DNA from 3 places in the Bradyrhizobium barranii subsp. barranii genome. Region 1 is predicted to be linked to each of the others. Evidence: riboswitches for the same ligand, from Rfam matches in the RefSeq annotation. Region 1 holds a riboswitch; each other region holds the start of a gene.
The links. A riboswitch is a leader RNA that binds a small molecule or an ion and turns the genes downstream of it on or off. The one in region 1 is predicted to bind cobalamin.

Region 1 (10,770 bases):
CGCCTGCGAGATTGTCCGCCTGGTCGATCCGTTCGGGCGCGGACGCGCGATGTCGGCTTGAACGACGAGGCCCATTGGCGTGATGACATCACGTCCCTTGTCTTTGCAGTCAGGGGACACGGCGCGATTTGCGCCGTGCATCGCGGCGCATTCCGGACTTTGATCGGCGTGGAGCCCTCTGCGGAGGATTGCCTCAGCTATTTCCGGCGTTTTGAGGCTGTATTTCGGGAGGCCGCTGGCGCCAAGATCGCCCGTAAAGGCATTTCGGCAGGGACGAGCCTGCATCTTACCAGTCGCGATATCACCCGGAAGCTGTTAGAAAACGACCAAATCGCTAACGGAGAATAGCTATGAGCCAGTCCCATGTCGCACATCTTCCGATCGCAGTCGGACAGGCGGGACGGCTTTCGCAAGCCCTGATGGCCATGGTGCTCGGCTTGTTCATCGTCGGCGTCGTGGGATTCTCGCATATCGACATCGTTCACAATGCCGCGCACGACGTGCGCCACTCGAACGCATTCCCCTGCCACTAACCGGGGCGGCATGAGTACGTTTCGTTCGATCGTTTTCTCGTCGGTCATTGCCGGTTTCATCGTTGGTCTCATCGTCACGGTCGCCCAGCAGTTCGGCACCGTTCCCCTGATCCTGAAAGCCGAGGTCTTCGAGAAGGCGGCGGAGACCCATCAGCACGACGCGCCGCAGGCGGCTGCGGCTGGCCATGACCATGCAAGCCATGATCACGCCGACCATGATCATGGCGCCGAGGCGTGGGAGCCGCGAGACGGATTCGAGCGCAACGCCTATACGGCGGCCGCGAACGTGCTGACCGCGATCGGCTTCGCACTGCTCCTGGCTGGCTTCTTTGCTGTTCGCAGCGGCGCGACCGGCGCGGGCGTCTCCTGGCATGAAGGCCTGATGTGGGGATTGGCAGGTTTTGCCGTGTTCACCATTGCCCCCGGCCTCGGCTTGCCGCCGGAGCTGCCGGGCGTGCCGGCTGCACCGCTGCTGTCGCGCCAGATCTGGTGGCTGGCCGCCATATTTGCGACGGCTGCTGGCTTGGCGTTGATCGTCTTTCGCCACTCGGTGCCGGCGGCAATTGCGGGCGTCATCCTGCTGATCTTGCCCCATATGATCGGCGCGCCCGAGCTGGCGCACGTCGAGACCAACGTGCCGTCCTCGCTGTCGCATCAGTTCGTCACCGCGGTCACGGTGACGAGCTTGATTTTCTGGAGCCTGCTCGGTGCTGTGACAAGTGCGATCTTCGCGCGCTTCGATCATAGTACGGATGTGCGTGCCTAGAATCCTGCCTGGCTTCACGCCCGCCATCACCGCATTCCACAGGAAATCCGCGCCAAGCCTGCCAACGAATCGTTGACACCCGGCTGCATATGTCACCACATGTGGGCGTCACGGTTCCGCTGGATCGCAAGATTTAGTGGCTAAGAGGGAAGCCGGTGAACCGCGCGAGAGCGTGGAATTCCGGCGCTGCCCCCGCAACTGTCAGCAGCGAGCTGCTTCCGAACAATCGTCACTGGTGCCTTTCGCGCCGGGAAGACGGGAAGTGGGCGATGACCTGCGAGCCAGGAGACCTGCCGCGACGATCTGAACGTCCACGGGCGGGGTGTCCGGCGGTCGCTTGCATGCACCGCCCGGCAACTCTGCCGCCGGCGTTTCTGCAGCGTCCTTCCTTACAGCCCCGTTCAAACACAACGCGCGCATCACGGGGCCCTTTGATGTTACTCAACCTGCACGACGCGGACACCGCTTCCGCACCCATCGTTCATTTGCGTCCACAATCGCTTGCGCCTGCTTCGAGCGAGCCGGCCATGCAGATCATCCGTCGCAACGGCAAGGTCTCGCCGTTCGATTCCGCCAAGATCGCGGTCGCCATGACCAAGGCTTTCCTTGCGGTCGAAGGCACCAGCGCGGTCGCCTCGCGTCGCGTCCATGAGAGCGTGGAGCAGCTCACGGCCGAAGTCGTCGCTGCGCTGATGCGGCGGGCAGGCGAGGGACGCACCTTCCATATCGAGGACGTGCAGGACCAGGTCGAGCTCGCCTTGATGCGGAGCGAGCATCACAAGGTCGCACGCGCCTATGTGCTGTACCGCGAGGAGCGGTCGCGCCAGCGAGCCGAGGAGGCGGCCGCGGAAGCGACGCCCGCTGTCGCGCCGGCACTTCATGTCACGCTCGCCGACGGTTCGCGCGTTGGTCTCGACACCAAGCGGCTCGCGCTGATTATCGGCGAAGCCTGCGCCGGTCTCGACGGCGTCTCCGCGGCACCCGTGCTCACCGAGACCACCCGCAATCTCTACGACGGCATCAGCCAGGACGAACTGGCGCTGGCCTCGATCATGGCCTCGCGCACGCTGGTCGAGCAGGAGCCGAATTACGCCTATGTCAGCGCGCGCCTGCTGCTCGACAAGCTGCGCGGCGAGGTGCTGTCCTATGTCCATGCCGTGCCGATCTCCGCCTCGCAGGCCGATATGGCTGTGCGCTATGCCGAATATTTCCCGGCCTATGTGAAGACCGGCATCGCTGCCGAACTGCTCGATCCTGAACTGACCCGCTTCGACCTCGGCCGGATCGCGGCTGCACTCAAGCCCGAGCGCGACCTGAACTTCCAGTTCCTCGGCCTCCAGACGCTGTACGACCGCTACTTCCTGCACGTCCGCGGCAAGCGGATCGAATTGCCGCAAGCCTTCTTCATGCGCGTCGCGATGGGTCTTGCGGTTCGCGAGATCGACCGAGAGGCCAAGGCGATCGAGTTCTACGATCTGCTGTCATCGTTCGACTTCATGGCCTCGACGCCGACGCTGTTCAATTCGGGTACGCTGCGTCCGCAATTGTCGTCCTGCTTCCTCACGACGGTGTCCGACGACCTCGACGGCATCTTCAAGTCGATCAAGGACAACGCACTGCTGGCAAAGTATTCCGGCGGTCTCGGCAACGACTGGACGCCGGTGCGTGGTCTCGGCGCCCACATCAAGGGCACCAACGGCGAGAGCCAGGGCATCATCCCGTTCCTGAAGGTTGCCAACGACACCGCGATTGCCGTCAACCAGGGCGGCAAGCGCAAGGGCGCCGTCTGCGCCTATCTGGAGACCTGGCACGTCGACATCGAGGAATTCCTCGACCTGCGCAAGAACACCGGCGACGACCGCCGTCGTACCCACGACATGAACACGGCCAATTGGGTGCCGGACCTGTTCATGCAGCGCGTCGATATCGACGGCGAATGGACGCTGTTTTCGCCGGACGAGACGCCCGATTTGCACGATCTCTACGGCGAGGCGTTCAAGTCGGCTTACGAGGCCTATGAGGCCAAGGCGAAAGCCGGCGGCATGCGCGTCTTCAAGACCGTGCGTGCGAGCGACCTCTGGCGTCGCATGCTGACCATGCTGTTCGAGACCGGTCATCCCTGGATCACCTTCAAGGACCCCTGCAATCTGCGTTCGCCGCAACGCCACGTGGGCGTGATCCATTCTTCGAACCTCTGCACCGAGATCACGCTCAACACCTCGGCCGACGAGGTCGCGGTCTGCAATCTCGGCTCCATCAACATGCTCAACCATGTCGGTCCCAATGGACTCGACCATGCCAAGCTGAAGCGGACGGTGACGACATCAGTACGGATGCTCGACAACGTCATCGACATCAATTTCTACACGATCCCCGAAGCGCGCCGCTCCAACATGCGTCATCGTCCCGTCGGGCTCGGCCTGATGGGCTTTCAGGAAGCGCTTCAGGTCCAGCGCATTCCGACCGCGTCCGACGCGGCCGTGGCGTTTGCCGACACCAGCATGGAGGCAATCTCGTTCCACGCGATCGAAGCGTCGTCCGATCTCGCCGCGGAGCGCGGACGCTATCCGAGCTTCGAGGGCTCGCTGTGGTCGAAGGGCGTCTTGCCGCTCGACTCCATCCAGCTTCTCGCCGACGCGCGCGGTGGTCTCGACGTCGATCGCTCCGCAACGCTCGACTGGGATCGCCTGCGCAAGAAGGTCACGTCCAGCGGCATGCGCAACTCGAACGTCATGGCGATCGCGCCGACGGCGACGATCTCCAACATCTGCTGCGTCTCGCAGTCGATCGAGCCGAACTACCAAAACCTGTTCGTGAAATCGAACATGTCCGGCGACTTCACGGTCGTGAACGAGTTCCTGGTGCGCGACCTCAAGGCGAGGGGGCTTTGGGACGAGGTGATGGTCTCCGACCTCAAATATTTCGACGGCAGCGTGGGCCAGATCGACCGCGTTCCTGACGATCTGAAGGCGCTCTACGCCACCGCCTTCGAGATCGACAGCGCCTGGCTGATCGAGGCGGCCGCGCGCCGGCAGAAATGGATCGACCAGTCGCAGTCGCTCAACCTCTACATCGCCAATCCCTCCGGCAAGAAGCTCGATGCGCTCTACCGGCTGGCCTGGCGGCGCGGCTTGAAGACGACCTACTATTTGCGCTCGCGCAGCGCCACGCATGTCGAGAAATCGACGTTGAAGGGCACCGACGGAAAGCTCAATGCGGTGTCCGCGTCAGTGGCGGTGTCGCACGCGCCGATCGTGATCCCGACCGCAGCGGCACCGGACCTCGACGGCATCAAGGCCTGCCGGATCGACGATCCCGAATGCGAAGCGTGCCAGTGAGGAGATGACGATGCTCGACTGGTCCGATACCGAAACCACAGCAGCCGCTCCTGCCGTCTCAAGTCTCGCCACCGCACTGCGTCCGCAGACCCAACTCAAGCTCGAGCCGACCGACCCGACCGGCTTAGGTGCGATCGATCGCGCCGGCGGCCGCGTCTCGGTCGACGAGAAGCGGATGATCAACTGCCGCGCCGACGTCAACCAGCTGCTTCCGCTGAAGTATAAATGGGCCTGGGAGAAGTATCTCTCAGGCTGCAACAATCACTGGATGCCGACCGAAGTCTCGATGCAGGCCGACATCGCGCTATGGAAGTCGCGGGACGGGCTGACGGAGGACGAGCGGCGCGCGATCAAGCGCAATCTCGGCTTCTTCGCAGCCTCTGAATCGCTCGTCGCCAACAACATCGTGCTGGCGATCTACCGACACCTCACCAATCCGGAGTGCCGGCAGTACCTCCTTCGGCAGGCCTTCGAGGAGGCGGTGCACACCCACACCTTCCAGTATATCGTCGAAAGCCTCGGCCTCGACGAGGGCGAGCTGTTCAACATGTACCGCGAGGTGCCGTCGATCACGGACAAGGCGGCCTGGGCGCTCAAGCACACGCAGCACCTGGACGATCCGTCGTTCCAGACGGGGACGCCGGATAGCGACCGCGCCTTCCTGCGCGATCTCGTCGCCTTCTACGTCGTGTTCGAGGGCATGTGGTTCTACACCGGCTTCGCGCAGATCCTATCGCTCGGCCGCCGCAACAAGATGGTCGGCATCGCCGAGCAGTATCAATACATCCTGCGCGACGAGAGCATCCATCTCAACTTCGGCATCGACGTGATCAACCAGATCAAGATCGAGAACCCACATCTGTGGACGGCAGCGTTCCAGGACGAGATCCGCGGCATGATCCGGGATGCCGCCGAGCTCGAAGCCGCCTACGGACGCGATACGATGCCGCGCGGCTTTCTTGGGCTCAACGCGGCGCTGTGCGAGCAGTACATGCACTTCATCGCCAACCGGCGCTGTGCGCAGATCGGGCTGGCTCCGGTGTTCGCCGAGGTCGAGAACCCGTTCCCGTGGATGTCCGAGGCAATGGATCTGAAGAAGGAGAAGAACTTCTTCGAGACCCGCGTCATCGAATACCAGAATGGTGGTGCGCTGACTTGGGAATAGCACCGGTCATGGCTATGCCGCGGGCGTGTCACCTGTGCTTAAACGGTGGCACGCGTGCGACAGCAGGGGGATGAGGTGGAGATCAGACGAGACGATCCGACGGCGCCCTATGTCGCCGACTTGTTGGCACATCATCTCGAGGAGCTGCGCAGCCTCATGGCCGAGCGCGCCTTCGCTCTCGATGCCACCGGCCTTTCGGCTGCCACCGTGACCTTCTGGACGGCTTGGCAGGACGATGTCCTGCTCGGGTTCGGTGCGCTGAAGGAGCTGGATCATACGCATGGCGAGGTGAAGTCGATGCGTGCCGCGCCGGCTGCACGGGGCACCGGGGTAGGGCGCGCACTGCTGGGCCATATCATCGCTGAAGCCCGCAGGCGGGGTTACGTGCACCTCAGCCTGGAGACCGGCACGGCAGCCCTGCACGCGCCCGCCATCTCGCTCTACCGCAGCGCCGGTTTTGTCTCCTGCGCGCCGTTCGCTGACTATGAGGCAAGCCCGCACAACCAGTTCATGCGGCTCGACCTGACGGATTGAGCTGGGCGCTTCGCGCTCATCACTCCTGCCTCAGGATGACGGGGTTGGTACTGCGGGCCGCCGCGACTCAGGTGAGGCACGCTCCGTTCCCGAGACCCGCGCTGGGGCGCGCCGGAGCGGCTTTGAAATCTCAAGTTGTGGATTGTCATAATCACGAGGGTATTGCAGTAAGCCAACCCGTGTCTTCCCGGTAACGATTGTGCTGTCTCTGCAACACTCATCTTGGATTAAACCCTTATCTCCGTCCGTTCGCATCAGCGCCGCTTTTTAGCCACACCCGAACATGAATAAAATCGCTCTAAAGTTTGAAGGGCATCGGCGGTCTTCGAAGGACGGAAAATCCCAAGGTCGATTCAAATCTTGGCTCTGATTTTTCGGGTCTGAAAGGGTTGGCCGGGGAAACTGGTTTGCGATGGACGCAAAGACCGACATCAAGCAGAGGCTGCCGAGCCGTCACGTGACGGAAGGCCCGACGCGCGCGCCGCACCGGTCCTATTTCTACGCCATGGGTCTGACCACCGAGCAGATCCACCAGCCCTTCGTCGGCGTCGCCTCCTGCTGGAACGAGGCCGCCCCCTGCAACATCTCCCTGATGCGCCAGGCGCAGGCGGTGAAGAAGGGCGTCGCGTCGGCCGGCGGCACCCCCCGTGAATTCTGCACCATCACCGTCACCGACGGCATCGCCATGGGCCATGACGGCATGCGCTCGTCGCTGCCGTCGCGCGAGTGCATCGCCGATTCCGTCGAGCTGACCGTGCGCGGCCACGCCTATGATGCGCTCGTGGGCCTTGCCGGTTGCGACAAGTCGCTGCCGGGCATGATGATGGCGATGGTCCGTCTCAACGTGCCCTCGATCTTCATCTACGGTGGCTCGATCCTGCCCGGCAATTTCCGCGGACAGCAGGTCACCGTGCAGGACATGTTCGAGGCTGTCGGCAAGCACTCGGTCGGCGCCATGTCGGACGAGGACCTCGACGAGATCGAGCGCGTGGCCTGCCCCTCGGCGGGCGCCTGCGGTGCGCAGTTCACCGCCAACACTATGGCGACCGTCTCCGAGGCGATCGGCCTGGCGCTGCCGTACTCGGCCGGCGCCCCGGCGCCGTATGAAATCCGCGACGCTTTCTGCATGACCGCGGGCGAGAAGGTCATGGACCTGATTGCCTCCAACCTCCGGCCGCGCGACATCGTGACACGGAAGGCGCTGGAGAACGCCGCCGCCGTGGTCGCGGCGTCCGGCGGCTCGACTAATGCTGCACTGCACCTGCCGGCAATCGCGCATGAGTGCGGCATTAAGTTCGACCTGTTCGACGTCGCCGAAATCTTCAAAAAGACACCATATGTCGCGGATTTGAAGCCGGGTGGCCGTTATGTCGCCAAAGACATGTTTGAAGTAGGTGGCATACCGCTTCTGATGAAGACGCTGCTCGACAACGGATTTCTCCACGGCGACTGCATTACGGTCACCGGTCGAACGATCGCCGAAAACCTCAAAAGCGTTAAATGGAATCCGCACCAGGATGTGGTGCACCCGGCAGACAAGCCGATCACCGTCACTGGTGGTGTGGTTGGTCTGAAGGGCAATCTGGCGCCAGAAGGTGCGATCGTGAAAGTCGCGGGAATGTCTAACCTGAGGTTCACCGGTCCGGCGCGATGCTTCGACCGGGAGGAGGACGCCTTCGAGGCCGTCCAGAACCGCACCTACAGGGAAGGCGAAGTCATCGTGATCCGCTACGAGGGCCCCAAGGGCGGTCCCGGCATGCGGGAAATGCTCCAGACCACCGCGGCGCTGACCGGCCAGGGCATGGGCGGCAAGATCGCGCTCATCACCGACGGCCGCTTCTCCGGCGCCACCCGCGGCTTCTGCATCGGTCATGTTGGGCCGGAAGCCGCCATCGGCGGCCCGATCGGGCTGCTCGAGGATGGCGACATCATCGAGATCGACGCGGTCGCAGGTACCCTTAACGTAAAATTGAGCGACCAAGAGCTCGCCCAGCGCAAGACCAAATGGAGCGCTCGCGCGACTAACCACACGTCGGGTGCGCTCTGGAAGTATGCTCAGCAGGTTGGACCAGCGGTCGGTGGGGCAGTGACCCATCCGGGCGGCGCGCACGAGAAACAGTGCTATGCGGACATCTAGGCGTGCCATAGTTGCGTTTGTGTTGGGGGTCGGTGCACTGGCCGCGCCGGCGCTCGCCTTTGACGGCTCGGCCAGCAAGGATGCGGCCCTCCCGGTCGTGACCACCTTGCCGGGCGCCGCGGGTGCCGTGCGCAGCAAGGTGGCGGCACCGGCGACCACGCCCCAGGAAACCTCGCTCAGCGCCCTGCAATATGCCGCCGAAGGCGGTCATCCCGGCGCTCAGTTCAAGCTCGGCCGCATGTATGCCGATGGCGACGGCGTCGCCCAGGACGATGTGCGCGCCTTCGAATATTTCAGCCGCATCGCCAATGCGCATGCCGAGGACAGCCCGTCGGCGCCGCAGGCGCAGGTCGTGGCCAACGCCTTCGTCGCGCTCGGCCGCTACTATCTGAGCGGTATCCCGAACTCGAAGATCAAGTCGGATCCGGACCGGGCGCGGGAGATGTTCTCCTATGCGGCCTCCTATTTCGGCAATGCGGATGCGCAGTACGATCTCGCCCGGCTGTATCTGAAGACCCCGGACGCCTCGCGCGAGGATTTCCGCTATGGCGCGCGCTGGCTCGGCCTTGCCGCCCAGAAGGGCCAGCACGAGGCGCAGGCGCTGCTCGGCCAGATGCTGTTCAATGGCGACCGCCTGCCGCGGCAGGCCGCGCGTGGCCTGATGTGGCTGACGCTGGCGCGTGACAGCGCCGGTATTGAGGAAACCTGGATCAAGGAAAGCTACAATCGCGCTTTCGCCAAGGCCTCGGACGACGACCGCGCCATGTGCCTGCAAATGCTGGAACAGTGGGTGCAGGGCGTTCAGGGCCGCCGGTAGTAGGTACCCCGCCGGGTAGGTTAGCCCGCGGCTGCGCGAAGCGCAGTCCGCCGGCGCCATCTGCTCAAGCCGCCTCCAGATCCAGATCCGCCCATACCGGCACGTGGTCCGACGGCTTCTCCCAGGCCCGCACATAGCTGTCGATGCCGACATTGGCGAGCCGGTCGCTGGCCTGCGGCGACAGCAGCAGATGGTCGATCCTCAAGCCATGGTTTTTCTGCCAGGCGCCGGCCTGGTAGTCCCAGAAGGTGTAGAGCCCGGGCTCGTCGGTGACCGCGCGCAGGGCGTCGGTGAGGCCGAGGCCCAGCAGGGACTGAAAGCTCTCCCGCGTCTCGGCCTTGAACAGGGCGTCCTCGGTCCAGGCGGCGGGATTATGGACGTCGCGGGCATGCGGGATGACGTTGAAGTCGCCTGCGAGGATCAGCGGCTCCTCGGCCTTGAGGCGCTCCCTCGAATACTCAAGAAGCCGCGACATCCATTTGAGCTTGTAGGGATATTTCTCGGTCCCGACCGGGTTGCCATTGGGCAGATAGAGGCAGGCAATGCGCAGCACGCCGTGCTTGAGCGTGACCACACCCTCGAGGAAACGGGCATGGGCGTCCTCGTCGTCGCCGGCGAGGCCCGACTTGGTCTCGTCGAAGCGGAGCTTCGAAAGCAAAGCGACGCCGTTGAAGGTCTTCTGACCGTGGGTGACCACGTTGTAGCCCAGCGCCTCGATCTCCAGCCGCGGGAAGGCCTCGTCGATGCATTTGATCTCCTGGAGGCAGACGATGTCCGGCTGGCATTCCTTCAGCCAGGTCAGCAGCAGGTCGATCCGCTGCCGGACCGAGTTCACGTTCCAGGTAGCAACTCTGATGGGCATTGGTGGGGCTCCGGGCAGGGGTCATGGTTAGAACAAACTGCAAACGCGCCCGTCAAGGACGCCGCAAAATCTCCCACAAAATTAACCCGGCTTAAGCCGGGCTCGGGCCATTGATACCGAAAAGGTTTTTCGAATGGGATGGCCGGACAAATCCATGAAGCAAGCTGAGCCGCGCGACGGCCTGATCGGCGCGTTCCTGTACTGGCTCGGCGGCTTCGAGATCGAGGACGGCCTGACTGCCAATCTCAGCGAGCGCGAGCTGCGCCGCATCCGCGCCAAGCAGATCGACGCGGTGATGCGCGCGATCCCGGTGACCATGGCTGTCACCATGCTCAACGTCGCCATCGTGCTGATCCTGTTCTGGGGCAGGGGCTGGAACGATTTCCTCGCAATCTGGGGCATGACCCTCGCCGTCACCGCTTCGCTTGCCGTGCGCGCGTGGCGGCGGTCGCATCAAAACCCGCCGCAGGAAGCATCACCGCGCGCCGCGCGGCAGATGCTGCGGCAGGCGTTCTTCCTCGCGGCGATCTGGGGCACGCTGCCGCTCGCGCTGTTCAGCCGGGTCGAGCCGACCAGTCAGCTCATCCTGGCCTGCCTGATGGTCGGCATGATGTCCGG
Region 2 (10,770 bases), 1.9 Mb from region 1:
CCGAGTTCGATCTTCCCGTGCGCGATGCCGGTGAAGCGGATTATCACAAGGGCGTGGACGATTGGCACGAGGCCGTGGCCGCGGCCTGGTCGCAGACGATCGCCAGCCATCTCGGTGATGATGGCAAAGTCGCGCTGCTGATCTGGGGCGATCCCTCACTGTATGATTCGTCGCTGCGCATTGCGCGGCGGCTCGATCCCTTGCCTGATATCGACGTCGTGCCCGGCATCACTTCGATCCAGGCGCTGTGCGCGGCGCATGCGCTGCCGCTCAACGACATCGGCGAGCCCTTCCTCGTCACGACGGGGCGCCGCTTGCGCGAGGGTGGCTGGCCGCAGGGCGTCGATACCGTGGTGGTGATGCTCGACGGCGGCACGGCGTTCCAGTCGCTCGATCCTGCGGGGCTGCACATCTGGTGGGGCGCCTATCTCGGCATGCCCGATCAGATCGTCATGTCGGGCGTTCTGGCCGAGATCGCCCCGCACATCGTCGCCGCGCGACAGGATGCGCGCGAACGGCATGGCTGGATCATGGACAGCTACATTCTCAAGCGCCGGCCGTAAGCGAGGCAGCATGCTCCCTGAATGGGTCACCCGGAAATGCCCCGATGTCTCCGCTGTCCACCGCGAGGCGGCGCTCGCGCGTCAGGCGCAACTCACAAAACCGGCCGGCGCGCTCGGCCGGCTGGAGCAGCTTGCGGTCGAGCTTGCGGGCCTGCAGGCGACCGAGCAGCCGCGCGCCGCGCGAGTGCCGATCATCGTCTTCGCCGGCGATCACGGCATCGTCGCGCAGGGCGTGTCGGCCTATCCGCAAGGAGTGACCATCGCGATGATGGCGAATTTTGCCTCGGGCGGTGCCGCGATCTCGGTGCTGGCGCGTGAGCTTGGCTCAAACCTTGAGGTCGTCGACGCCGGTACGCTGGCGCAGGAGGAGATGGCAGGAATCGTCACTGACAAGCCGCGCAGCGGCACGCGCGACTTCAGCGTGGAAGCAGCGCTCCCCCCCACGGAGCTGGCATTCGCCTTCGAAGCCGGTCAGCGCGCAGTCGCGCGCGCAGAAGCCAGCAGGCCCGATCTCCTGATCTTCGGCGAGATGGGCATCGGCAATACCACGACGTCGGCGGCGATTGCGGCGAGCCTGCTCGGCATCAGTGCCGAGGAGATCGCGGGCTGCGGTACCGGCGTCGACGCGGCCGGCCGCGCGCACAAGGCGCGCGTGATCGACGCTGCGATCGCGCGTTACGGCGTTGCGGGCGCTTCGCCGGAACAAATTCTGTGCGCGGTCGGCGGCCTCGAGATCGCGGCGATTTGCGGCGCCATCATTGCTGCTGCGCAAGCCCGCATTCCCGTGTTGATCGATGGCTTCATCGTATCCGTGGCAGCGCTGGCGGCGGTGCGGCTGAACCCGTCGTGCCAGCCATTCCTGCTGCCGTCGCATCAATCGGCGGAGCAGGGACATCGGCTGGTGCTGCGTGCGCTGAACGTGCAGCCGTTGATCAGCCTCGATCTCAGGCTCGGCGAAGGATCGGGGGCGGCCATCGCGCTGCCGCTGGTGCGGCTCGCGTGCAGCCTTCACAACGGCATGGCGACCTTCGCGCAGGCCAACGTGCCGGATCGCCCGGCCTGATCCAGCTCAAGCCGCGCGCTGATTGACCGCGACGACGCGCCAGCCGGTGGCGAGCCGGTCGATCCGGGTCAGTGACAACGGATCGATCACGAAGCGCAGGGCCGCTTGTGGTGTCAGATCCAGCGCAATGCAGAGCGCGGCGCGGATGGTGCCGGAGTGAACGACGAGCGTTGCCGAGCCGGCGCCGATTTGCGCGAGACCCAGCCGGACGCGCGCGACCTGATCCTCAAAACTTTCGCCGCCCGGCGGCCGACCGTGCGCCGGATCGCTCCAGAACTGCGCATAGGTCTCCCCGCCGGTCGCAGCGAGTTCGTCATGCCGCCGGCCGGTCCAGTCGCCAAAATCCTGCTCGCCAAATTCGGGCACCAACGCGGGTTCGAGTCCCAGCGCGCGCGCCGTCTCAACCGTACGTCGCGCCGGGCTCACCAAGCTCGCAGCATCTGGCGGAAGCCTCTGCCGCAACGCCTCCAGTTGCACGCGATCGCCGAGATCGGCGGGCGCGTCGGCCGCGTGGATCGTCCCTTTGACGCCGTCGACGGGCGCATGCCGTATCAGCCAGAGGAAGGTCTCGCCTTCCATGCCTATCTCCAAGGAAGTTGGTCGCTGTGGTAATAACGTCGCAGCGGCACATTGACTCTGTCTTGTCGGTAATCCTAGATGGCTTTGACGGTTTCCCCGAGTGGGGATGAAAAGGGAATGCGGTGCGGGGATTTTGTCCCCAATGCCGCGGCTGCCCCCGCAACTGTAAGCGGCGAATCTTGCGTCACGAGCCACTGGGTATCTCGGTCCCGGGAAGGCGATGCAAGGTACTGACCCGCGAGCCAGGAGACCTGCCGTCAGCCGTGGTCACACGCGAAGATGTCGGTCGGGGAGTACAGACATTCGGCTTCATCGGAAGGCTCAAAGGCCGGAGGTGGGACCTGGTTCGCTGTGACGTGCCACTGACGTCATACCGAGGTCCCGAACTGTGTCTTCCATTCGTCTTGTACGACCGCGTTGCTTCCTGCTCGCTTCCGCCGCGCTTACTTCATTTGCAGTCGCCGATCTGCCCGCAGCGCTGGCGCAGCAGGCCCGCGAGCCGCTGCCGCCGGTCGAGGTGTCGCCCGCCCAATCCCGCAAACCGGCAAAGCCGGCGGCCCGGGACGCGCAGAGCCCACGCCGCGCGGCATCGCGCAGGCCAGCGGCCGCATCGGCCGCGGCCAAGCCCGTCGTGCCGACCGCGGCGGCGCAGACGCCGCTCAACACCAATGTGGTTGCCGAGAGCGCCTCGCGCCTCGGCCTGACCGTGCAGGAGACACCCGCGACCGTCGAAGTCATCTCGGCCGAGACCATGCGGGAGCAGGGCTATCGCACCGTGTCGGAGGTTGCGCAGGGCGCGGTCGGTGTCACCTCCGGCGACAATCCGGCCGAGCCCGCGGCTTTCTCCATGCGTGGCTTCACCAACAGCCAGATCAACATGCTCTACAACGGCATCAAGATCGGTCCGCAGAACATGACCTCGCGGATCACGGATACGGCCAATCTCGCAGCCGTGGAATTTTTGAAAGGTCCGGCCTCGCTGACGTCGGGCGAAGGTGCCGCCGGTGGCGCAATCAACTTGATCACGAAGCAGCCACACACCGGACCGATCCGGAATGAAGCTGACTTTTCCTGGGATTCGCTCAACTCGTTCGGCGTCCATTACGGCTCGGGCGGCAGCACCAACGTGCAGGGGCTCGACTACCGCTTCGACATCAGCCGCGCCTCGCTCAATGGCTTTGCCGACGACACCAATACCAAGACGTTGGATGTGTCTGGCCAGCTCAATTACCGCATCTCCGACAGCCTCAAGATCTGGGGCGCGATCGAGTACCGGGAAGATCGCTCGAAGGCCTATTGGGGCGCACCGCTGGTACCGATCGCCTTCAGCGGCTCGCATGCGACGAGCGGCATTGTTTCGGGCAATTACGTCTCGAACTTCAACAAAACGAATCTCGGTGCGATCACGATCGACGATCGTACCTTCAACACCAATTACAACGTTCTCGACAACCGCAACGTGGCACAAGAGGTGTGGCTGCGCGGCGGCTTCGAACTGAAGCTGGCGCCTGACCTGACGCTGAAGAGCCAAGCCTATGCCTATGGCGCGGAGCGTACCTGGTTCAACAACGAGATCGAGGCTTTCAATGCCAGTACGGGCCTGCCCAACTCGAACATGGTCGATCGCGAGCGCTTCTATGTTGCACATAGCCAACGCCTTGTCGGCAACATTACCGACCTGATTTGGGACGCTAATATCGCAGGCTTCGACAACCGCCTGGTCACGACACTTTCGTCCAGCTATCTCGATTTCGTCAGGCCAGGCGCGGCCAACTTCCCGGACGATTACGTCTCGCTCGTCAATCCCGACCGTGGCCTTTACGGCCTGCTCACGACGCAGCAGCAGACCGCGCGCATCGACAACGAGGCGCTGTCGTTCGAGGACCGGGTGAAGCTCACGCGAACCTTCGCGCTGGTCGGCGGCCTTCGCGTCGAGCATATCGGGCTTGACCGCAACTCGACCGACGCCGCCGGGCTGGAAAAGGCGAGCTTACCGTTCTCGAAGTCCTGGGTCCCGACGACGGGGCGTATCGGCTACACCTGGGACGCCGTGCCCGGCCTGACCTTCTTCAGCCAGTACGCGACCGGCGCGGACGTCTCGGCCAACAACATCTTCCTGCTTGGGCCAGCCCAGCCGCTCGACCTGACGACCTCGCGCACCTATGAGACGGGCGTCAAGCATCTGTTGTGGAACAACAGGGCGGAATGGTCGTTCTCGGCCTACGATATCGAGCGCAAGAACGTCTATGCGGCGGCTGGCGGCATGCAGCTCAACATCGCGGGACGGCAGGAGTCGAAGGGCGTCGAGCTCGCCGCGGCCGTACGCCCGATCGATCCCCTGCGGCTCTGGGGCAACATCGCCTATGTCGATGCACGCTATGCCGACTACAATTTTGCCGGTGGTTCGTTCTCCGGCAACACGCCGCCGAACGTGCCGCGTGTCGTGGCCAATGCCGGTGCGTCGTACCGGTTCTTCACGCCCTGGCCGGTGGAGCTCGGCATCACGGGCCGCTGTGTCGGCGACCGCTACAACACCGATGCCAACTTCGTGACGATGAAGGCCTACACCGTCGCCGACGTCTACGCCTTCGTCGACATCCCGAAGACGGTGTTCAACGCGGTCGACCAGGCCCGTCTGGGCTTCCGCGTGCGCAACATCACCGACAAGCGCTACGCGATCTGGGGCGATCCGTTCTATCCCGACCAGATCCTGCTCGGTGCGCCCAGGACCTATGAGCTCTCGGCCGCGTTCAAATGGTAGGGCGCTGACCACATGATGAACGCGATCGTGCTGCTGCATCGCTGGCTCGGGATCGCGTTCTGCCTGCTGTTCGCGATGTGGTTCGCGAGCGGAATCGTGATGCACTTCGTCCCGTTTCCGTCATTGACGGAAGCGGAACGTTTTTCCGGGCTCGCGCCGGTGGCTGGCGGAGAGGTGAGGATTGCGGTCGCGGATGCCGTCGCCGCGAGCGGGATAGCGGACGCCACGCGCGTTCGCCTGGTCCAGCGGAGCGACGGGCCGGTTTATGTCGTGTCGGACCCGTCGCGTGTGGCCGCGATCCATGCCTCCGACGGACGGGATGCATCGGTGACGTCGGCCGACGTCGCGGTCGGTATCGCGCGGGATCATGCCCGGCAACGCGGGCTCGATGCCGCGCGGGCGGCGATGATTTCGGGCGCGGATTATGATCAATGGAGCGTGCCGAACGGCTTTGATCGACACCGGCCTCTGTTGCGCGTCGCTCTTGGCGATGCGGCCGGAACCGAGGTCTATGTCTCCTCGCGCACCGGCGAAGTCGTGCTGGATACGACCCGCAGCGAGCGCGGGTGGAATTGGGCCGGCAGCGTCCTGCACTGGATCTATCCGACAGTCCTGAGGAGCAACTGGTCCCTTTGGGATCAGGTGGTCTCGACATTGTCGCTGGTGGCCTTTATCGCCGCGACGCTCGGCGCGGTGCTCGGAATTATTAGGATCAGGATTCGAGGGCGTCGGGTCTCGTCGCCTTATCGCGGCTGGCACGCACTGCATCACATCATTGGTCTCGTCGCGACCGTTTTCGTGCTGACCTGGAGTTTCAGTGGCTGGCTCTCGATGGATCACGGCCGGCTGTTCTCGCGCGGGGAGCTGACCCCGACCGAAGCGGGCGTGGTGTATGCCGCGCCTGACTGGACGACGGCCCCATCGTTCGGTCAGCCGTCGGCTCGCGAAGTCGAATGGTTCGCCGTCAACGGTGTTGTCTACCGGCGCGACCGGACCGGCCTCGCCAGTCAGACCTTGACCAAAGCGGGGGAGGCGATCCGCAGCCGGCAGGTGGCATTCCTCGGCGAGAAGGATGTCCATGACCTGACGACGCGCCTTGCGCCGGGCTGTGGCGACTCGTCCGTTCTTGCCGACAATGACGATTATCCCGCGTACTCCGTTGTCCCCGGAGCGCCCGTCTATCGCTCCCGATGCGGCGACCTCTGGTTCGACATCGACGGTGCCGACGGCCGCGTGCTGCAAAGACTGGATGCCTCGCGGCGCGCCTATCGCTGGTTCTATAGCGCGCTTCACACGCTCGATTTTCCCGTTCTCATGGCGCATCCGCGTCTGCGCGATATCCTGGTCGTCGGGCTCTGCTTGCTCGGGCTGGCATTTTCCGTCACCGGCACCGTGATCGGCTGGCGGCGCTTGCGGTCGACCTTCGCGGCTTGAGCTGCGTATCGAACAAATCATATGCGCCATGCAGATTGCGGGTTGCGCGGGCGATGGCAGGCGCGGATGATCGTCCGAGGGGGCGCAGCGGTGCGCTCTCTCAATGGGGCGATCGTGATCGATGTCAATTCAGCGCAAGCGCCTCGGCATGATGACCCCGTCGTCCAACTCGGTGCTGGAGCCCGTCACCAGTTCCATGCTGCATGGCGTGGCCGGCGTCACCGCTCATTTCTCGCGCTTCCGCGTTACCGAGATCGCGCTCGATGCCGCGGCGCTGAACCAGTTCGATGCCTCGGTGATGCTGCCGGCGGCGGATCTGCTGGCGGACGCCAGGGTCGATGCCATTGCCTGGAACGGCACGTCGGCAAGCTGGCTCGGTATCGGCCGCGACCGGAGCCTGTGCGAAGCGATCGCGGCGCGGACCGATATCCCGGCGACGACCTCCACGCTCGCCTGCATCGACGCCGTCCGCGCGCTCGGCGCCGGACGCGTCGGCCTGGTCTCCCCCTATACGGACGACGTGCAATGGCGTATCGGCGATGTCTGGGCCGAGGAGGGGATCGCCCCTCACGCCGAGCGGCATCTCGGCCTGCGCGATAACTTTTCCTTCGGTGAGGTCACGCCCGCGACGATCGCCGACATGATCCGCGCGGTCGCGGCGGACGGTGCCGATGCCGTCGTCATTCTCTGCACCAATCTCGACGGCGCCGCGCTGGCTGCCTCGCTCGAACGGGAGTTGGGTATCGCCGTGCTGGACTCGGTCGCGGTCACGCTCTGGCGGACACTCGAACTCGCCGGCGGCGACATCGCGGCCCTTGCGGCGTGGGGCCGGATCTTCCAGACATCAGCGATCATCAACTGACGGAGCCCTCCTGTGACGCAGCTCGATCTCGCCATTCGCGGCGGCACCATCGTGACGGCCAGCGACGAGTTTCGCGCCGATATCGGCATTCGCGAGGACGCATCGTCAGCATCGCCGACCGCATTGAAGGTGCGGCGCGCGAGATCGACGCGACAGGTCTGCTGGCGCTGCCGGGCGGGATCGACAGCCACGTCCACATCTCCCAGGCCTCCGGCCCCGACGTGGTGATGGCCGACGATTTTGCTTCGGCAACGCGCGCCGCGGCGGCCGGCGGCAACACCATGGTGCTGCCCTTCGCGCTCCAGGAGAAGGGCACGTCGCTGCGCACCTGCGTCGAGAACTACCGCAAGCTCGCCGAGGGCGAATGCTACATCGATACCGCCTTCCACCTCATCATCTCCGACCCCACCGCAGTCGTACTCGGGCAGGAGCTGCCGGCTCTCGTCAAGGATGGCTACACCTCGTTCAAGGTGTTCATGACTTATGACGACCTCGTGCTCAGCGACAAGCAGCTGCTGGAAGTGTTCGACGTCGCGCGCCGCGAGGAGGCGCTGGTCATGGTCCATTGCGAGGGTTACGACGCGATCCGCTTCCTCACCGCGAAGCTCGAACGCGAGGGCCATATCGCGCCCTATTATCACGGCACCTCGCGGCCGCAGGCCGTCGAGCGCGAGGCGACGCATCGCGCCATCAGCCATGCCGAGGTGATCGGCGTCCCCATCATGATCGTGCACGTCTCCGGGCGCGAGGCGATGGAGCAGGTGCGCTGGGCCCAGCAGCGCGGACTGCCGGTGCATGCCGAGACCTGTCCGCAGTACATCACGCTGACGGCCGACGACATGAAAGGCCTGAACATGGACATGTCAGGCGCAAAGTATGTCTGCTCGCCGCCGCCGCGCGATGCCGAAAGCCAGCAGGCGATACGGGAAGGGATCACCACCGGCGTGTTCCAGACCTTCTCGTCCGATCACTGCCCGTTCCGCTACGACGACCCCAAGGGCAAGCTGACGCCGAATTCCCGCACCTCGTTCCGCTGGGTGCCGAACGGCATCCCCGGCGTCGAGACCCGGTTGCCGATCCTGTTCTCCGAGGGCGTGTCGAAAGGGCGGATCAGCTTGCAGAAATTCGTCGAGCTGACTGCGACCAATCATGCGCGGATCTACGGGCTCTATCCGCGCAAGGGCTCGATCGGCGTCGGCTTCGACGCCGAGATCGCGCTGTGGGACCCGAAGCTGACAAAGACGATTCAGCAGGCCGATTTGCACCATGGCTCCGACTATACGCCGTGGGAAGGCTTTGACGTCACCGGCTGGCCCGTCACCACCATCGCGCGGGGCCGCGTGGTGTACGAGCAGGGCAAGATCGTCGGCGACAAGGGCGCGGGCGAGGTGCTCAGCCGCGGCAAGTCGAGCCTGGTGTGACGGAAAAATAATTGCATCGGGACGACGCCATGTCGTCCGTTGCGCATACCATCCTCGCGCTGCTGCGACATCATTGATCCCTTTTCGCCGGCCGCCTTTCGGTGTAGCTCTGCGCCCACTTATGAGGCGACCGGACGCCAATGCTGATCGCCGCCGAAATCATGCAGGAGACACCAGGGATGTACCCGAAAGTTCAGATGTTCATCGCCGGCGAGTGGACCGACGGCACTTCCGGCAAGTCGGAGGACATCCTCAACCCCGCCACCGGCCAGCCGATCGGCAAGACCCCGCACGCCTCGCGCCAGGACCTCGACCGCGCGCTGGAGGCCGCCAAGGCCGGCTTCGAGATCTGGCGCAAGACCTCGCCGTTCGACCGCTACAAGCTGATGCGCAAGGCCGCCGACATCATCCGCTCGCGCGCCGCCGAGATCGCGCCTGTCATGACCATGGAGCAGGGCAAGCCGGTCGTGGAAGCGCAGGGCGAGACCATGCTCGCCGGCGACCTCATCGACTGGTTCTCGGAAGAAGCCCGCCGCGCCTATGGCCGCATCGTGCCGCCGCGGATGGGCAACGTCTCCCAGCTCGTGACCAAGGAGCCGGTCGGCCCGGTCGCCGCGTTCACGCCCTGGAATTTCCCGATCAACCAGGCGGTCCGCAAGATCTCGGCCGCGCTCGCCGCCGGCTGCTCGATCATCGTCAAGGGCCCGGAAGAAACCCCGGCAAGCTGCATGGAGCTGGTGCGCGCCTATGCCGACGCGGGCATTCCGGCCGGCGTCGTCCAGCTGGTGTTCGGCGTGCCGTCGGAAGTGTCCGAATATCTCATTCCGCACCCGATCATCCGCAAGATCAGTTTCACGGGCTCGACCGCGGTCGGCAAGCATCTGGCCGCACTCGCGGGCCTGCACATGAAGCGCGTCACCATGGAGCTCGGCGGCCACGCGCCGGCGATCGTGTTCGCGGACGCGGACCTCGACAACGCCGCCAAGATTCTCTCGGCCAACAAGTTCCGCAATGCCGGCCAGGTCTGCGTCTCGCCGACGCGCTTCCTGGTGCATGAGAGCGTGTATCAGCCCTTCGTCGACAAGTTCGTCGCCGCGGCCAAGAGCCTGAAGGTCGGCAACGGCCTCGACAAGGACACCCGCATGGGTCCGCTGGCGAACCCGCGACGCGTCGACGCGATGGAGGGTCTGGTCTCCGACGCTGTGCAGCGCGGGGCCAAGGTGCAGGCCGGTGGCAAGCGCATCGGCAACGAAGGCTTCTTCTTCGAGCCGACTGTGATCACCGACGTGCCGCGCGATGCCCGCATCATGAACGAGGAGCCGTTCGGACCGCTTGCGCCGATCACCTCCTTCCGCAGCTATGACGAGGTGGTGGCCGAGGCGAACCGTCTGCCTTACGGCCTATGCCTACACGACCTCGACCAAGACGATGCAGGCGATCGGCTCCGATATCGAGAGCGGCATGGTGTCGATCAACCACCATGGCCTCGCGCTGCCGGAAGTGCCGTTCGGCGGCATCAAGGATTCCGGCTACGGCTCCGAGGGCGGCCTCGAGGCGATCGAGGGTTACCTGAACACGAAGTTCGTGACCCAGGCGAGCGCGTAAGGAAGAGTCGCGTTGTCATTCCGGGGCGCGCGAAGCGCGAACCCGGAATCCATCGCGCCGCGCGTAAAGAGGGAAAATGGATTCCGGGCTCGCGCCAAGCGGCGCGCCCCGGAATGACGGTGGATAGGACCTGCGTTGCCTGACGGGCGAGACATGGACAAGAGCCGTCACCCGAGCAAGCGCGTGTCCCTTGCCGGGATGCATATCGACCGGAATTCGGCGGTGCCGCTGCATCTGCAGATCGCGGCGCACATCCGCGATGGCATTTTGCGTGGCGTCTTTCCGGCCGGAACGCTATTTCTGGGATCCCGCGATATCGCGCGCGAACTGGGCTGCTCGCGCACGGTAGTGCTGACCGCCTGGGATCTGCTCTACGCCGAGGGCTATCTTGAATCGACGCCGCGTGGCAGCGTCATGGTGGCCGCCGTTGCAGCCCCGCATGCGGAGCCTCCGTCCACTACGTCGCCTGCGAGCAAGCCTGC
Region 3 (10,770 bases), 3.0 Mb from region 1:
TGAAGCCGTCGATGATCTCTTTTGGAATTTCCTGCGCGGGGCCAAACTCGTTGCGACGCGCACGGATCTCGACAAGTAGCGGCGACAGATTATCCCAGGTCGCAGCCGCGGTGTGGGATTCGGGACATTGCTTTTCGGGTGAAGCGTTCATAAATCGTCCTCCGCGTCTTGTGCCGATCATGGTCGCGCGTCATTCATGGACTGCGCACGGGGCGAAACTGGGTGATACCATACCGGCGGGAGGACATTCTCAGAGTTGTCGCAGTTGATATCGCTTGCATGTGATTGCGCACGGTAGCTTCCCAATTTACGGGCCGGGAAGCTAGACTGAGATGGAGCTGTTGCCGTTGCATGGAGGCTGGCCGGCAAAACAGCCGGTAGGCGGCGGCGCGATATCGGCCGTCGTTGCCGGACTGGGTCTCCGGCGGTTGATCGGGGCATGCGATGTCATGTCCTCTCCATGGACGTGTGCTCACACGTCGGACAAGCCGGGTCGAACCAAGTGTGGAGTTCCTGAGTTATGCTCGGGAGAGCGCTCAAGCCTGCGACTTAGTTTTCATCGTTCCAGCAATCGGCGTGCCATTAAGCATGTCTGCCGGCCTTGTCCGAATCTCGCGAGATCATTCCGCCGCGCGGTGCCAGCACATGCTCGTGAATTTCGTGTATACTTTCCGCCAATGTCATTGACTCAACAAACCGCAAGCAAAACGACAGAAGCGGACCTCGTTCGCCGACCGGCCAGATTCAACGTTAATGCCAAAATTAGCACCCGCTCCGATCTCCCGATGCCACCAACAGCCCAATAGCCGTTCGTGCGACTGCGGGTGAGCGCCTGGTTAGAAGCGGACCTCCAGACAGCTGGTGTTCAGCAAACGCACGGAGCTCAAGACGCTGAATTACGCGATCAAATCTGTTCGAGGTGACTGCAAGAGTACCCGGCTCATGCAAGCAAAGACAAGGCGCTTCGAAGAGGCCCCGGGGAGCTTAGGAGGCTCGTTGCAGCACACGAGCTGTCTACCTTCTGTCCTACAGGACGCAAGAAATTCGGGCAGAATTCTGACCTGTCGACCCCTTTTGCAGCCGCCGGCGCCTCCATCTTCGGCGGTTTTCCAATGCTTCCGATTTTGGCCGAGCTTGCCAAATTCGCGCAGCATGCCCGCACTACGAGCGTTGCGACTGATGAGGGATCCACGTTCTGAAGCTAGTCTTCTGTTTCCTACTGAGCGACGCCGTGGTTGAAGAGCTTGCTTGCCAAGTCGATCGGTTGCCAGATGATTTCTGGCTGGCAGACGGTGCGCAACACTTGAATCATTGTTCTGGTATTCGCCTGGGCTGACAAATCTGGCACAATTTACTGTGTCCGCAGCAACTAACAACCTGATGGGCTTCGCGTACACACTATGCAATCTGCAAGCTGCCAGTTTCGTCTCGTATCGACCTCGTTATGGAGGACGGATAGTAAATTGTGCAAGTGGGCGGGTCGTGCGATTGTGCGCAATATCAGGCAGTGCATGCGAGATCGTGGTGAAAACAACCATGCTTTCAACGGCATCATCATTGCGGGCCGGGTCCCTTGGCGGCGAACGAGACTATCTAACGAATGATGGATGCGGCTGGCCTACTGGCGCGGGTGGCATGTTCGTTTACAGACCGGGCGGCCAGTCCTGCTGGTTGTTCTATGTGATCTGCAGCCCTGGCTGAGCTTGGTGATAAAGCAACACCATTCATGGCGTGCTCGATCGGAGCCAGAAGATCTCAGGATCGTCGCCGGCTCTGGAGTTCACAGCCAGGCAATGCGCTTTATCGCGATCTGCTGCCGGAACCACGCTATTGGGTTTGCAACTCAATATGGAGGCATGAACGCTGTCGGACGCGTTAGGTGCGTTTTTTGATGCTCGCCGCGTGTTGCTAGCATGAGTACGTAGAACATGAGCAGAATCAAGACGCCACGCATACCGAAGCACTTCCCGAGTTGATCATTTATTGTGGAGCGGATGGTATCCGGGGCATTTGTCGCAGACGATGGACCAAACAGCGGAGCGGAAGGGCCGTATCGCACGGCAGATGATTTGCCTCGGGTGTGAATGTGCTAGTGTCAGCTGACAATATCGACCTTACCGTTGTCGATCCGATACAGGGCCCCGACGACTTTCAGCCGGTTCTGCTCGACTGCAGCCTTCAGAATAGGGCCCGTCGATCTGAGTTTGTTGACATTGTCGATCACATTGTTTCGGGTTGCGCGGGCGGATGTATCGCCGGCCTGCCCTAGAGATGCGTTCACGGCGGGAGCAAGTGCGGTCACCAGGGCTGAAATGTGCCCTGGCGGCGGCTTATCTTGATGGAGCGACTTGATCGTAGCGTCTATCGCGCCGCAATGATCGTGGCCTAGTACGAGGATTAGCGGCGTGTTCAGTACTGCGACCGCATATTCCATACTGGCGAGTGTATCATCATTAGCGAAGTTGCCGGCGACGCGGCAGACAAACAAATCACCTAGCCCGCTGTCGAACACAAATTCGGGCGCCACGCGAGAGTCGGCGCAGCTCAGAACCGCCGCATATGGATTTTGGCCTTCGACCAAAGCCGAACGCTCGCGCCTAAGATCGTCGGCTCGTGATGCACCCTGGACATAACGTTCGTTTCCCATCAGCAGCCGCTTCAGGGCAGCATCTGGCGACAGCAGGTTATCTGGCTTGGGCGTGCTTTTTGCTTCCTTCGCATCGGCGATCTTATTGCCGAATCGCAGGAAAACTGTCGACGCAGCAAACAACAACAGCGAACGGCGCGAACGCGCGGTCCTGGTTAAATGGTACATATTTGGAGAATTGGCTGCATGCATGTGTCGCCTCAACGCACGGCCTTACGCCACCCGGTGGCTTCGGCTTCCGCTTCGCTACAAAACCAGCGTTCGCTACGCTTCTTCGTCATGTCGATTAGTTCGTAGCTGGCTTGCCCTGGCAGGTGATAGATCCGCTCGCCGCTGCGCTCGACAGTGCCTTTTATCAGGCACTCGGGGGACGGCGGTTCCGACAGCAGGACGGATCCGAGCAGTACTTCCTGCGCGTCGATCGGAACCGACCACGCGCCGACGATAATCGTGCCCTTATTGCGGCGAGGCCAGTCCCAGGGAGCGATGAACGCTCCCGACCACAGTCCCGTATGGGCTGTGCTTGCCGCCAACTCATAGACAGCGTGAGATGGAGCAGCCGATAGTGCCCAGCCCGAGCGTACCATCCAGACGTTCACATTCTCGCCTTCGATGAAGCAGTTACCGAGGGCTCGTCTGTACTCATCGACTCTCTGGGTATGACAATCCCAGGTTCGCCCATTTGAATGCTTGATAAGCTCGTCGCGAGCAGCTACGCCGCAGGCCCATTTCCGGCCCTTGGCGTCGAGACAAATCTGGTCCGTCTCAGGAGCTTCGATGCCTGAGAGCCGAACGTTGGTTTTGTCGATCTCGATCGTATTGCCGTCGAGGATGCGCGGAGCACCGCTGAACGTCGCGGCGCAGACCGGAGATGTGACGAGAGCGAGCAATGCGAACATAATTCCGCGGTTCTTCATCCCGACAACAACCTTTCGCTCCTGATCCACGTTTCACGCACGACACGGTGCCGATACATTCGACTGCTTGACAGCGTTACGTCCGTTATTCCGCCGGCATTTCCGACGCGCTTTATGAGGGCTTCGCCGGAACGCGAACCTACGGCCTGACGCTGCGTAAGGATCAAGTGATTTCTTTGGGGCGTGCGGCGCTATTCTTCGAGCATCAGCGGCTCTCTCACTAGGACCGCGCTTTACTCTCTCCACCTGAGGGGAGATCCTCGCGGGCGGCGCCGAACTGGCGATGCTGAACAAACCCGAACCCCGGAACGTTGTCTTTGCAAAAAAAAGTGGCCGACGATGAAGCGCTGGCTCGCGCTGGAGTCAGGCGTGGAGCATCAACCTTTCTGGTTGGCGACGGTTTCCATCGGCAAAATGGCCGCTGCCAACGGTTCTGCAATGAAATTTCGCACTTCACACGAAAAGATGTGAAAAAGATCGGTCTGGCTTTCTCTGACCGATTTAGAAGAAGACGCAATGGAGTTCAGGGTAGACGCCCGCGCATAACTTAACCTTCTTACGCCCGGCAAGATTGATCGTTGATGTCGACCTGGGCAGGTGGAGCAGAGTTAAACAGGCGTTTTCCATGCTTCGAAATCTGGATCGATGACATGCAGACGAATGGGTGCCAGCTAAGCTAGGGTCGAGCCAGTCTGGTCCTCGACGTTTTCTTGCGTACGGCCCCTGAGCTTCCCGGCCTGCGCGCTCGGAAATGCGCAAGCGCTCAGCGGTATGCCGGGTCGCTACCGGTGAACGTCTCCCGGTAACTTCCTCGCCGGTTTCGTCTCACACCCAGTTCCTGGTGCCTTCGACGTTGCTATACTCACGCACAGTGGTGTCCTCACACCGGCTGGAGTGAAGGCGGGAAAACCACATCTCGCAAGCTCGTGCGCGCCGCTGACACTAGGCGGAACAAACGCAATCGCGCGGCCGACCTTCTTGCGACGGGCCGGACTGCTGCGAGAAAGGCACCCGGACCGTTGCGGAAGCTAAAACAAAGCAAGTGCCGAGCGCGTATGTCTTGCAGTCGGTCCGAGGCACTGGGCCATGGAGGAACTGCGGCGCGATGTTGCTCTGCGGCAGTTTACTCGGGCCTTCGCTCTCCTAAGTCTTCCTCTTCATTTGGCTCGGTGCGTTGGAACCAGGAGCCAGGGGCAAATTTCGCGATGCGCTTGGCAAAGGAGGATTGTGGCTCCCAATCCTGTCCTTCTCTCTTTTCGAAAGTGATGACCCCGTTGTGTGCAAAATAACGTGGTCCTTGGATACTACAATTCACCAAGAGCAGAACGCGCCACACGTCACCCGTCTCGGCCGGTTTGCCATTCCGCTTCGGTAAGTAGTCCACTCCAACTGGTTCAATGATAGTACAGCGGCCCTGCCGCAGAAGATCGCCGAGCCGGCCTTGCGGGGTGGCCACGAAGTTGAAGTTGGCCGGATCATGCAGAAAGCGAAGATTTGCGTCCCTTTCGCCATCTGCGACTTCACTGGCGATCAGGGAGAGCGCCAGGGCGCGCCAGCCCAATTCCATCGGCTTCGCATAAGTCGACGCAAGTTCAAACGTGCCGTCGAGGGCGATCTTCCAGGTGATAACGTACTGTTCGTCCGATTTGTTGTCCCGGTGTCTGGTCCACGAAACGAAAATAAAGTCGTTTTGGCCAAGTTCAATAACGCCCCACATTTGAGGCACGAACTGTGCCACCTTCGAGACATTGGAGATAATTTGTTCTATCGTCTCACCATCTTGCGCTCGCCAAGTTGACTTCAATCGTTCGACAAGGGGGCTGTCGCTGGCCCGAATATTGTTGCTCATGGCAGCCGGCCAGGCGAGGCAGATTAAAAATCCGACCAAGCAAAGCCATAGCGCGGGTCTTCCAGACATTCTCTTCATAACCCTCGGCCTATCGCGTTTCATCCAAACATCTTGTAAAGCAGGCAACCTCGAACCTGCTATGAGCCATCGCAAGAAGTTTACGGGGATGCGACGTGGCACCCGCTGGCTGTCCCGCGCGATCAGGCGCTCCCTGTATGTCATGCGCAGCTAACTTCCCCGACAGCGACTGCGTCAATTGGCTGAGCTGGACCTGCCCAGCAGGAGGAGACTGGGCATGCCGAGGGTCTGCATTCTTCGTGCCAGGCAATAGGCGGAAATTTTCACAGAGTTTGTGTCGCTCTTGTCGACTTTCTGACCTTTGCACGTTTTCGGTGTTCCTATTCAGTGTATCCGCCGCAGCTTGTGCATCCTTGTCCCGCACCGGATATTTAGCAGAAGAGTTGAACGCCTCGATGCCGGATGCCTGATGGACGGAAGTGCGTTTGCCGCTATTGAGCTGTGTGGTTCGCTATCGTGCCGCCGGCGTTCGAGCTGCATGATTGCCAGCGGCACCAAGCCGGCTTGATCCCGGCTTTGAAGTCTGGGTGGCACGCAAATCAACCCCTCGCCTCGTATGTTGCTAAATTCCGCCACGTGCCTTGGCCTATTCGCTGCAGATCCTTTAGTTGAGAGAATAGCTGGCTAGCCGAGGTGCTGGGCGAAACTCTGGAAATCGCAAGGCCGCATCGAAAGCATTCTGATAGAAACGTCGGTACTCCCGCCGGAAGGCTGCTTCTGTCCCTTTCATCGATCTAGCGTGCGGCTCCAGCTCCGGATGCTATTCCGGTATCTGAGAAGGATATGTCTGATTATGACATCTCTGATTAGAGAATGTTTCTGGATGGTGGTAAGTCACAGAGATGCACGGTCATTCGGCTAGCAGATGTCGCAGATTAGCTTGCACATAATCTGAGAGGTTGACGGAAGAGTTCTCGTGCCGATAATCCAAGTCGTCGAGGTTCTCCGGTTCCCATTGATCCGGAGCTAAGAGGGAAGCCGGTGCAAATGCCGGCGCTGCCCCCGCAACTGTAAGTGGCGAGCCGCTGTCCAACGATGTCACTGAAGCCTGCACGGCTTCGGGAAGGCCGGACAGCAGCGATGACCAGCAAGCCAGGAGACCGGCCCCGACAATATATTGGTCCACGGGCGGGGTGTCTCGGTGGTACGCCAAGCAGCCGTCGCACGCGCGACTTCTCCTGCCTGCGTCCGCCATGGCCTTTGTCCCCAACAGGGGTTAACGCGATGTCTCCTCTCTCTCTTCCAGTTGCTACGCTCGGAACGCCACGCATCGGCCCAAGGCGTGAGCTCAAGCTCGCTCTAGAAAGCTACTGGTCTGGAAAGATTAGTGAACAGCAGTTGTACGAAGACGCATCCGGCCTACGCGCAGCGAACTGGGCTCGTCAAAAATCGCTCGGCGTCACGATCATTCCGTCAAACGACTTCTCGCTGTATGATCAGGTGCTTGATACAAGTGTCATGGTTGGCGCCATCCCGGAGATCTACGCCTCGAGCGGAGAATCCGTTTCGCTCCAGACGTACTTCGCCATGGCCCGCGGATCGCAATGCGGCGATCAGGATGCGAGTTGCGACCAGAGTACGCGGGGATCTGGCGTGCCCGCGCAGGAAATGACCAAGTGGTTCGATACCAACTACCACTACATGGTTCCCGAGTTTTACCGGGGACAGGCGTTCAGACTGTGCTCTCGCAAACCCGTCGAAGAGTATGAGGAAGCCAGGGCTCTTGGCTTTCAGACCCGCCCTGTCCTGATCGGGCCGGTCACATTTTTAAAGCTCGGCAAGAGTACCGATAGCGCGTTCCAGCCCCTCTCTCTCCTCGATGATCTGATACCTGTCTATATCGACCTTCTGCATGAATTAGCCAAACGAGGGGCAAGTTGGGTTCAGTTTGATGAGCCCTGCCTGGTCCTTGATCTGGATGAGGCGGCGCGACAATCGTTGCTGCACGCCTATAACCGGTTCGCAAAGGAGGGACCCGCTATCAAGATCATGCTTGCGAGCTATTTCGGCGCCCTAGGCGACAATCTGGATACTGCCTTGAGCCTGCCAATTTCCGGTCTGCACGTCGATTTGGTTCGAGCGCCAGAACTATTGGATCAGATCATTGCTGACGGCCGAAGTGATCTCGTCATGTCGCTCGGTGTCATCGACGGCCGCAATGTGTGGCGGTCGAACTTGCCGTCGCTCCGTCAGCGGCTGAAGCCCTCGATTGCGAAGCTTGGCAGGCACCGTGTACAGCTCGCTCCGTCCTGCTCGCTGCTTCACGTGCCGGTCGATGTTGAACTCGAGACCGGGCTCGCGTCCGACGTCAAGAGCTGGCTTGCTTTCTCGGTTCAGAAGATGCGTGAGCTTGCGATCCTGGCGCGGGTACTCGCAGGCGACCAGAATGTTGGGCTAGCTCTTGCCGAGTCGGAATGCGCCGCGACTGCCCGCCGGACCTCGCCGAAGATCCATAATGCCAACGTCGCTGTCCGAATGAGGGCGATCGATCAGACGATGCGCCAGCGCGCCACCCCGTTTGCCCGTCGTTCCGAGATCCAAAGGGAACGCTTTGGACTGCCGGCTTTTCCTACCACGACGATAGGATCGTTTCCGCAGACCGCAGCGGTGCGAAATGCTCGCGCGGCGCATGCGCGAGGTGCGATGAGCGAGGAGCAATACGACAGGTTCCTCAAAGAGGAGATAGCCCGCGCCGTACGTTGGCAGGAGGACATCGGTCTTGACGTCCTCGTGCATGGCGAATTCGAGCGTAATGACATGGTGCAGTACTTCAGCGAGCAACTCGCCGGCTTCGCATTTACAAGGAACGGATGGGTTCAGTCCTATGGTTCGCGCTGCGTTAGGCCCCCGATCCTGTTTGGCGATGTAGTGCGGCCGAAGCCGATCACCGTGGAATGGTGGCGCTACGCGCAATCACTAACTGGTAAGCCGATGAAGGCGATGTTGACCGGACCGGTGACGATCCTGAACTGGTCGTTTGTTCGCGATGATATTCCTAGAAGCGAGGTCTGCCGTCAGCTTGCGCTCGCGATGCGCGATGAAGTCCGCGATCTCGAGAATGCCGGTGCAGCCATAATACAGATCGACGAAGCTGCACTCCGCGAAGGATTGCCATTGTGCCGGTCGGACTGGAAGGCATATCTCGATTGGGCCGGAGATTGCTTCCGCCTCTGCTCATCGGGCGTTACCGATCAAACGCAAATCCATACACATATGTGCTACTCAGAGTTTAACGACATCATCGGTGCGATCGCTGCAATGGATGCGGATGTCATTTCAATCGAGACGTCGCGATCGAAAATGGAGCTACTGGATGCGTTCAGGAAGTACGAATATCCAAATCAAATCGGACCGGGCGTGTACGACATTCACTCTCCACGCGTCCCCGAGACGGGCGAAATGAAGGAGCTGATGGTGCTAGCTCGGACGCGTTTGCAGGATTCGCAGCTTTGGGTCAATCCGGACTGCGGCCTAAAAACGCGCAAATGGGAGGAGGTTCGGCCGGCGCTCACCAACATGGTCGCTGCCGCGCGCGAACTGCGCGCTGCATCCGATCCGCAAATCGGTTGATCCCGAGCTCCGGTCTGTTCTCAACAAAGCTAATTCGGTTGTGGTGATTTGCGCTTTCCACAATATCGAGGCTACCATTGCCGCCGACATGATGCCCGGTCCACTTCGTGGACCGGGGAAGGTACGGTCTCGGAGAAAAGACGGTGACGCGTTGCGCTAGTTTCGTTGGCCGGGGTAGAATTGCCGGCTGCTCGATCACGGCGACAACATTCGCCGAAAATCTGCAACCCATATAAGCAGAAGTGTATTGCAGCTAATCATGCCGTGGTACGCGGCCGTATAGGTTGAGATTTGGAAATTTACGCCGAGATTTGTCGCTCATGGGCACGTTGGCAACGGCCGCGACAGCAATGAGAAAACTAATGCTTGACGGACACCGCAAGGCACTCGGCGCGGATTCGGTCCGCTCGGAGATGCCGTCAGGCTCCCTCATTCGATCCACGAGATAGTTTCAGAAGAGAGGACGGCGAAGGCAGTCCGTACCCCAACTCACACCAATCCATTTGGGATAACGGCGCTATCCGGGCCACATACGCCAATGCGTCGGCCGCACCGCGATTTGCTCTCCGGTATTCGCGTTGATCCATCCGCCGAAGATCCGGCGGCAAGGAAAGACCACCCGGTGAATTGAATTACCCTCGATCACGGCAATCTCCAGATCCTGATCGAAGGGCGGCGCCTTTCCAAGCTGCTCCCATGTCAGATCATTAGATCCTGGCCGGTGTTCATAGCTGCGGGGTGACAAATTCAGATACCTTGTTAACACTGCGCACATCGCTTGGGTTCTGCGCGGACAGGCCGACGCCGATATCGTTCGGACGACCCGCGTCTCGATCGCGTCAGCCGCGGCGGAGGGATATCGGCTTTGCGCTGTTGTGACGGAACATGATCCGCTCGCGAACTGAAATATTTGGATCTGCGCCAGGAAACGACATCTGAGCTTTTGTCGAATTGATTTGGATCAGCTCAAGGCCTCGGCCATTGATATTTGTAGATGTGCTGCACCAGTTTTACTGGACTGCAGCTCCAGTAATCCGGCCCGGGCAGGGTAAATGGTCCGGCCGTCTGTCATGTCACGTCCTTTGTTGGTGAGACACATCTCCTTGTCCTCCGGCGTCATCGTGTTGGTTGTGTGTGGGTGGCCTTCCTCACGCGCGCATTTAGATGGGCGTAGCTTCGCTCTGAGCGCATAGCAGGGCCGTCCCGCAGGCCGATAAAGTAGATGCCATCGCAAGTCGGCGCAATTTATCATGTGGCCGGTCATTGGCTCGCCGCGCGGCTGCGGCTGCGTCTGGCAGCAGTCCTAGGAACGGCCGCGGGTACCCGGGCATGAAAGCATCATGGGCGTCAAGCATTTCTGTCTGCCGTGCGTCTGACCTTACTAGCCCGTCTTATTCGCGAGAGGGCGCCTGAGAGGCTGGCGAGCGTGGTGTAAAGCGCTGATGCGGCGTAGGATTCGGTTGCGAAGCCACCCCATCACCTTCAACCGCGAACGCCACGCCCGCCATGACCGATGATACGATTTCAGACCACTATCGAGAAGCAAGAATTCAACACAAATAAAACCTCTGCCTCGCGCTCGATCTCTTCATGCTTGATAGTCTCGTTTCGGAGGCTGATCACCCTACCGCGTCTAATAGGCCGCTCGCGCCGGTTTCTTTGGACGCGGCACGACCGCGACTCCACGTTTCGGCACAGAAATGATCGGG

Region 2: it holds a riboswitch for cobalamin, as region 1 does, so the genes downstream of both, J4G43_RS18850 (TonB-dependent receptor) here and J4G43_RS28715 (ribonucleoside-diphosphate reductase subunit alpha) in region 1, are expected to answer to the same signal.
Region 3: it holds a riboswitch for cobalamin, as region 1 does, so the genes downstream of both, metE (5-methyltetrahydropteroyltriglutamate--homocysteine S-methyltransferase) here and J4G43_RS28715 (ribonucleoside-diphosphate reductase subunit alpha) in region 1, are expected to answer to the same signal.

The regions. Positions count from the first base shown of each region.
Region 1 covers NZ_CP086136.1:5,936,294-5,947,063, reverse strand. The annotation lists gene J4G43_RS28735 (hypothetical protein) at 1-61, shown strand, start outside; gene J4G43_RS28730 (hypothetical protein) at 58-348, shown strand; gene J4G43_RS28725 (CbtB domain-containing protein) at 351-533, shown strand; gene J4G43_RS28720 (CbtA family protein) at 544-1,299, shown strand; cobalamin riboswitch at 1,394-1,611, shown strand; gene J4G43_RS28715 (ribonucleoside-diphosphate reductase subunit alpha) at 1,734-4,637, shown strand; gene J4G43_RS28710 (ribonucleotide-diphosphate reductase subunit beta) at 4,648-5,802, shown strand; gene J4G43_RS28705 (GNAT family N-acetyltransferase) at 5,878-6,336, shown strand; gene ilvD (dihydroxy-acid dehydratase) at 6,749-8,473, shown strand; gene J4G43_RS28695 (tetratricopeptide repeat protein) at 8,460-9,290, shown strand; gene xth (exodeoxyribonuclease III) at 9,355-10,152, opposite strand; gene J4G43_RS28685 (hybrid sensor histidine kinase/response regulator) at 10,286-10,770, shown strand, end outside.
Region 2 covers NZ_CP086136.1:3,991,355-4,002,124, forward strand. The annotation lists gene cobF (precorrin-6A synthase (deacetylating)) at 1-563, shown strand, start outside; gene cobT (nicotinate-nucleotide--dimethylbenzimidazole phosphoribosyltransferase) at 574-1,626, shown strand; gene J4G43_RS18845 (histidine phosphatase family protein) at 1,633-2,205, opposite strand; cobalamin riboswitch at 2,277-2,478, shown strand; gene J4G43_RS18850 (TonB-dependent receptor) at 2,594-4,966, shown strand; gene J4G43_RS18855 (PepSY domain-containing protein) at 4,979-6,400, shown strand; gene J4G43_RS18860 (maleate cis-trans isomerase family protein) at 6,522-7,262, shown strand; partial or broken gene hydA (dihydropyrimidinase) at 7,275-8,683, shown strand; partial or broken gene J4G43_RS18870 (NAD-dependent succinate-semialdehyde dehydrogenase) at 8,863-10,288, shown strand; gene pdxR (MocR-like pyridoxine biosynthesis transcription factor PdxR) at 10,442-10,770, shown strand, end outside.
Region 3 covers NZ_CP086136.1:8,908,249-8,919,018, reverse strand. The annotation lists gene J4G43_RS43495 (acyl-CoA dehydrogenase family protein) at 1-151, opposite strand, end outside; gene J4G43_RS43490 (carbonic anhydrase) at 2,096-2,839, opposite strand; gene J4G43_RS43485 (thermonuclease family protein) at 2,848-3,564, opposite strand; gene J4G43_RS55495 (hypothetical protein) at 3,904-4,035, shown strand; gene J4G43_RS43480 (nodulate formation efficiency C protein) at 4,688-5,413, opposite strand; cobalamin riboswitch at 6,413-6,614, shown strand; gene metE (5-methyltetrahydropteroyltriglutamate--homocysteine S-methyltransferase) at 6,716-9,061, shown strand.